DNA from 2 places in the Gulosibacter molinativorax genome. Region 2 is predicted to be linked to the other one. Evidence: riboswitches for the same ligand, from Rfam matches in the RefSeq annotation. Region 2 holds a riboswitch; the other holds the start of a gene.

Region 1 (3,401 bases), 700 kb from region 2:
GTCCTCGTTGCGCTCCACCATGAGTGGCAGCTCGAGGCGGTCGGCACGATCGGCGGGCATCGGCGCACACAGGAACCCGGAGGAGTGACGCACGACCCAGCCGATCCAGCGGGGTTCGGCGCGGTCGGCCGCGAGGATCGCATCCACCTCGTTTTCGCGGCTCGCGCTGTCGGCGACGAGCACGGGCCGGCCGGCGCGTAGCTCGGCGAAGGCGCGGGTGAGAAGTTCGTTGGTGGTCATCGGATTGCTCCCTCGTTGGTGCGGGATGAAGTCGTGTCGGATGCAGTGGAATCGGCGCTCTTGAGGTGGGCCGGCTGGTAGTCATCGGGCTGCCCGAACCGCGCCGTCAGCGCGCGCTCGACGTATTTCGCGAGCACGTCGACCTCGATGTTGACGCGATCACCGACGGCGAGTGCCCCGATCGTGGTTGCAGCGGAGGTCGTCGGGATGATCGAGACGCCGAAGCCCGCATCGTCGACTTCCGTGACGGTGAGCGAGGTGCCGTCGATCGTGATCGAACCCTTCTCGGCGATGTAGCGCGTGAGGCCGCCGTCGAGACGAAAGCGCAGGTCATCCCAGCGCTCGCCTGGGGTGCGGCGCTCGAGAGTGGCGACCGCATCCACGTGACCCTGCACGATGTGGCCGCCGAGGCGCGCATCCGCTCGCATGGCCCGCTCGAGGTTCACGCGGGTGCCGGGCTGGAATCCCGACAGCGTGCTGCGGTCGATGGTCTCGGGCATGACATCCGCGGTGAACGCGCCGTCGGGCAGCAGCTCGACGACGGTGAGGCACACGCCCGAGACGGCAATCGAGTCGCCGGGGCGCGCATCCTCGGTGACGGTCGCGGCCTGGACGGTGATGACCGCGTCGGGCCGGGTCGGTGATTGCTCGAGGCCGACGACGGTGCCGACCTCTTCGATGAGTCCGGTAAACATGATTAGGCTCCTGGGTTGCTGAGGGCGATGTCGCGTTCGGTGGCGACGTCGCTGCGGGAAAGTAGGTCGGGTTCGGGGCACTCGGCGCGGATGCCGGGGTCGCGGTCATCGGAGACCGCTGGCAGTTTGACCGCCCGGATGAAGGTGTCCTGCCCGAGACGGCTCACCTCGGTGGTGTGCCAGCGGCTGGCGTCGGCGAGAGTCTCGATGCCGAGCGGACCGACCGCGCTCTTGCCCGATCCGAGGATGACCGGGGCGAGGTAGGTGTTGAGCTCGTCGACCAGTCCGGCCTGTAGGAACGCCGCGGCGACGCTCGCGCCGCCTTCGACGAGCACATGGCGAATCTCGCGCTCGCCGAGTGCGCGCAGCGCCTCGCGAGGATCCCGCGTCGGGAGGTGAAGAAACTCTGCTGCCGAGCCGCGCATCCTGGCCCCGGGAGGAACCGGACGCTCTCCGAGGGCGACGCGCAGCGGCTGCTGGGGGCGCGAGTCGCCGAGGGCGTCGCGTGCGGTGAGTGACGGGTCGTCGGCGAGGACCGTGCCGGTGCCGACGAGTATGGCGCCGACTCGCGAGCGCGTCTCGTGGGCGTGAGACCGTGACGCCGCGGAGGTGATCCACTGGCTCGTGCCATCCTCGGCAGCGATCTTGCCGTCGAGCGTGGTCGCGAGCTTGAGCGTGACGTAGGGCCGGCCGAGCTGCACCGAGGTTGCCCAGATTCGCACGAGCTCGAAGGCCTCGTCGCGGCCGACGCCGCTTTGAACCCGGATGCCCTGCTCGCTCAAGTAGGTCGCGCCGCCGGCCGCCTCGGGATTCGGGTCGTCGACGGCGTAGATGACCTCGCGGATGCCCGCGGCGGCGAGTGCCTCGGTGCAGGGCCCCGTGCGGCCGGTGTGGGAGCACGGCTCGAGGGTGACGATCGCGGTTGCTCCCGCGAGATCGGCGCCGCGCTCGCGGGCATCGCGGAGCGCATCCACCTCGGCGTGCGCCGTGCCGGCGCCCCGGTGGTAGCCCTCGCCGAGGATACGTCGCTCGGCGTTCGGCGCAGTGGCGTGCGCGGGTGTATCGCGCGCAAACGAGTCGCGCGCAAACGAGTCGCGCGCGAACGAGTCGCTCGCCGCCGAGCCAGCCGCGGGCGCGAGGATCACGCATCCCACGCGCGGGTTTGGGCCGGCCTCCGGTCCGCGATAGGCGAGGTCGATCGCGCGACGCATTGCGGCATCCACGCCCGTGACGGTGTCGGTGCGCTCGATCGTGGCCGAGTTGAAAATCATGTGGTGTCCTTCCGGTGCTGGAAATGCACCGGGGAGAAAGAACACCAGCTCCCGATCGCCAAAATCACGGTGATCGTTCGCCAGACACGGCACCCAATTGTGCCGCCATGCGCCTCCCATCCAGACTTTGACTGTCGGCTCTGGAATTCCACCAGATCAACGCCGCTCGTTCTCGATGCCGAAGCATCAATCGCGAGTAGCGGTCGCGGGCTATCACCGCCGGTTCGGATTTACACCGACCCCGGAGCATGTTGCTGCGGTTACTGTAACCGGGTCACTTTCGAAAGCGCAATAGTGAATGTCGTTTCATTACGCTTGGATGCGCTCGCGACGTCTTCGCGCGCATTGCGTGTTGGGATCGTCGGGGTGGGAACGCGCAAGGCCGAGACTCCTGCACAGAATTTGTCCGAAACAGGGCCGGTACTCTCGGTGGCATGCATCACAGAGAACCGCTGTATCGCTTCGGTCGGTGGATTGGCGCAGTCGCCGCTGTGGCAGCCACGATCGGCGCCGCTGGCTGTTCCGAGTCGAATACCCAGCGCGACGCGCCAGCCGCCGCGGCCGTTACCTGGGTGGAGGCGATCTGCGCTGGCGAATACGGGAAAGCGCACGACATGACGGCTGAGTTCATGCGCATAGATCCCGCGATCTACCCACAGTTCATCGAAGAACTCGAGCAGGCAGAGGCCTTGGCGGATACGGTCATCAGTGACCTTGGTGCGTCGGATGCCGCAGCAGAAATCGCGGTCGTCGAAGTCCGCACTCCGTACGGCGACTCCGACCCCTCCGCCGCCGACGTCGAGCTAGCTGGCACCTGTCTTGGCGAGCCGTTCGCGCACATTGTTGAGGTGATCCACACTAACGATCAGTGGCAGATCAGCGAACCGCTTCCCTTGTGGGAAACGAACGAACTGTTCAACAGACCGGGATATGACGCGACGATGCCGCTGGACTTCTCGCGCGGGCAGCGCATCCACCCTGCCGACCCGGCAGCGATCGATCGTTGGCTACTGTTGCCGGGCAAACACAGCGTGGAACTTCCCGCGCACTTTCTCACCGGTCCTGCAACGCGCACGACCGTCACGGTAAACGCTTTCAGTGTGGTCGACCACGGTTACCTGCCGTCGTGGCGCCGTGAGTCGCTCGACGCCGCATTCGAGTCATTCGTGTCAGATTGCGGAGACGTGTGCCTCGT
Region 2 (3,401 bases):
AGCTCGTTGGTGAAGGCGTCCTCGGGGGCAACGGGCTCGGTGATGATTCCGGCCTCGAGCATGAACTCGGTCATCGCGGCCCACGTGTCGGGGTTGTTCGTGAGCAACGGCAGGTCACCGTCGGCCTCCATCAGCGGGATGGTCGCCTCGAGCGTCGCGAGGGCCGCGTCCTTCTGCTCCTGAGTCGTCATCGTCGGGATGTACGAGGCCGAGATCTCGATCGTCTCGTCAGGGTTCTGCGCGATGTACTCGATCGCCTGCTTCACAGCGCCGAGCACCGCGGTCACGTCCGAGCCGCGCTCGGCAATCACGCTCGTTTCGGCACCCAGAGCCGGCCCGACCAGCGTCGGAGCCGAAGAGTCCACGGCCTCGATGACCCGCACATCCATGCCCTGCGCCGCGAACTGCACCGCGTCGTTATTCGCGAAGCCCATCACCGCATCCACCTTGCCGGACGACAGCGCGGCCTGCTGCGTGAAGCCGATGTGCTGCACGTCGACGTCCGCCTCACTCAGCCCAGCGCCCTCGAGCATCGCGAGCAGCGCAAAGTACGTCTGACCGTACGGGCCGGGCGTGCCAACCGAGTGGCCAGCGAGGTCGGCCGCGCTCTGAATATCCGAGTCAGCGGGCACGATCAGCACGGCCGGGTACGTGTTGTAGAGCGTCGCAACCGACTGCACGGGCACTCCGCCCGAGACGCCCTGCACGATCTCGTCCCCGCCCGCGTACACGAGCTGCTCGTCGCCGGTCTTGAGCGCGCCGAAGAGCTCTTCGCTCTCGCCGTGGTGGCGCAGCTCGACGTTCACGCCCGCCTCGTCGAAGTAGCCGAGCTCCTCCGCTACATAGAACGGCGCAAACTGGATGTTCGGGGTGTAGGTCAAGCCGATCGTCAGCGGCTCGCCGGTTCCGGCTGCCCCCGTGGTTTCGGATGCGCCGGGCGAGCCCGCCTGGCAGCCCACGAGGGCGAGGGCGGCGACGGCCGTCGTCGCGAGTGCCTTCAGCGCGCGGGGGAATCGGTTGGTGGACATTTGGGGCTCCTTTGATATTTCGATACGCGCCTTCGGCGCTACTCAATAAGCGTGGGTTTCGATATGCGCCTTCGGCGCTACTCAACGATCGAGAGGTGCCGCATCGACCAGCGGCACCGTCATGACTTGGTCGTTCTCGGATGCGGCATCCAGCTGCTGACGCATGTCGCTCGAGGTGCGTCGCTGGCGGCGATTCGCGAGCGACTCGAGCACCCGCAGCACCGTGAACATCCCGACCGCGAGGATCACGAGCATGAGGAGCGTCGCGAACATCCCCTCGGTGTCGTTCGCATCCCGAAACAGCGTGAGCAGCATGCCGAGGCCCTTGCCGCCCATCGTGAACTCGCCGACCACGGCGCCGGTCACCGACAGCGCGACACCCGCGCGGATGCCAGCGAGCACGCTGGGCATCGCAAGCGGCGCCTCGACCCACGCGAGCGATTGCCACGTGTTCGCACCGTCAAGCCGAGCCGCCTCGAGCACATCCTGTGGCAGCGCACGCACGCCAATCGTCGTGGTGATGAGCATCGGAAAGAACGCGACGACCGCGCACAGAATCGCGATCGGCGTGAGGCCGTAGCCGATCCACAGGGCAAGTAGCGGCGCAACGGCGACGGCGGGGATGGCCTGGGATGCGGTGACGTACGGAGTCACGGCCATGTCGACCCAGTCGATTCGCGCGATGAGATAGCCGAGCGGAACCGCGACCAGCGTCGCCAGCACGGTGCCCATCAGCGCGGCGATCAGCGTCTGCCAAGTGTGGTCGAGGAGTGGTCCTTGCGTCAGCTCGAGCCAGAATCGTGCGATCAAGTCGCTCGGCGCGGGGAGGAACATTGCGCTCACGGCGCCGCTTCGCACCGCGGTCTCCCAAACAGCGACCACGATGATCGCGAGCAGCACCGGCGCCAGGATGCGCGACCAGTCGGTGCGGGAATTTCGTGCCATTGTCTTTCTGCTTCCAGCTCCGGAGGAGGTGGGTAAGACAAGGGAAGGCACGAATGTGGTTGTCGCTACAGGCCAGCCAACTCGGATGTTCTGCAGCTCACGCGCGCCTCCCATCCGGACTATGACCGTCGGTTTCGGAATTACACCGAATCAACCGCCAGCCGAAACCAGCGGGTCGTGGACTTTAACCACCGGTTCGGATTTTCACCGACCCCGGAGCACGTGTACTGAAAGGAAACCTAACCTGTTCCTGGCCATAATGAAACTATGACTTCAAATAATCTCCTTGGTATCCCCGAGACGCGGCTCGACGAAGAGCCCGAAGTACTCGATGACCTCAGCCACCTGCCCCGCGAAAAGCACGCGCTCGCGGCTATCGTCGAGAAGCATCCCAAATCATCCCTCGCCTGGGCCGAGGCGGCGCAGCGCGAGTTCGTCGACGGCCGCATCCTCGAGGCCTACGCGTACAGCCGAGTTGGTTATCACCGCGGGTTGGATGCGCTGCGCAAGTCAGGCTGGCGTGGCCAGGGGCCGATTCCGTGGTCGCACGAGCCGAACCAGGGCGTGCTGCGATCATTCTGGCAGCTGCGCCGGGCCGCCGAGGCGATCGGTGAGAACGACGAGGTCGAGCGGCTCACCGCTCTCTTGCGCGACGCCGACTCCGAAGCTGAGGCCGCTATCGAGAAGCTGGATGGCGTCGCCCAGTAGAGTTGACCTGTTTGCGTCTTTGACGGCGCAGTAATCAAGGATGCATTCCTCAAGGAGATGAGTTCATGCCAGGCATTGCGATCATCGGCACCCAGTGGGGCGACGAGGGTAAGGGCAAAGCGACCGACCTGCTCGGAAACCGGATCGACTATGTGGTGAAGTTCAACGGCGGCAACAATGCCGGCCACACCGTCGTGATTGGCGACGAGAAGTACGCGCTGCACCTGCTGCCGTCCGGTATCCTCTCGCCCGGCGTGACACCGGTGATCGGCAACGGCGTGGTCGTGGACCTCAACGTGCTCTTCGAAGAGCTCGAGCACCTCGATGAGCGCGGCATCGACATCTCGAAGCTGCGGATCTCGGGCAACGCGCACATCATCCCCGAGTACAATCGCGCGCTCGACCAGGTGACCGAGCGCTTCCTCGGCAAGCGCCGCATCGGCACGACCGGTCGCGGCATCGGCCCGACCTACGCCGACAAGATGTCGCGCGTCGGTATTCGGATGCAGGACCTCTTTGATGAGGGCATCTTGCGCCAGAAGATCGAGGGCGCGCTCGTGCAGAAGAACGAGCTGCTCGTGAAGGCGTACAACCGCCGCGCGTTCTCGGTCGACGAGATCGCGGACAGCCTGCTGCCGTTCGCGGAGCGCGTGCGCCCCATGGTCGGCGACACCGCGCTCGAGCTGCACCAGGCGCTCGAGGCGGGCAAGAACGTCGTCT

What was found. A riboswitch is a leader RNA that binds a small molecule or an ion and turns the genes downstream of it on or off. The one in region 2 is predicted to bind FMN.
Region 1: linked by a shared signal. The riboswitch ahead of ribD (bifunctional diaminohydroxyphosphoribosylaminopyrimidine deaminase/5-amino-6-(5-phosphoribosylamino)uracil reductase RibD) and the one ahead of GMOLON4_RS11455 (ABC transporter permease) in region 2 are both predicted to bind FMN.

What each region holds. Positions count from the first base shown of each region.
Region 1 covers NZ_CP028426.1:1,793,882-1,797,282, reverse strand. Annotated here, with positions in the region: gene ribB (3,4-dihydroxy-2-butanone-4-phosphate synthase) at 1-240, opposite strand, end outside; gene GMOLON4_RS08470 (riboflavin synthase) at 237-935, opposite strand; gene ribD (bifunctional diaminohydroxyphosphoribosylaminopyrimidine deaminase/5-amino-6-(5-phosphoribosylamino)uracil reductase RibD) at 938-2,206, opposite strand; FMN riboswitch at 2,311-2,459, opposite strand; gene GMOLON4_RS08460 (hypothetical protein) at 2,641-3,401, shown strand, end outside.
Region 2 covers NZ_CP028426.1:2,492,303-2,495,703, reverse strand. Annotated here, with positions in the region: gene GMOLON4_RS11460 (ABC transporter substrate-binding protein) at 1-1,028, opposite strand, end outside; gene GMOLON4_RS11455 (ABC transporter permease) at 1,110-1,973, opposite strand; FMN riboswitch at 2,072-2,198, opposite strand; gene GMOLON4_RS11450 (DUF3151 domain-containing protein) at 2,241-2,681, shown strand; gene GMOLON4_RS11445 (adenylosuccinate synthase) at 2,747-3,401, shown strand, end outside.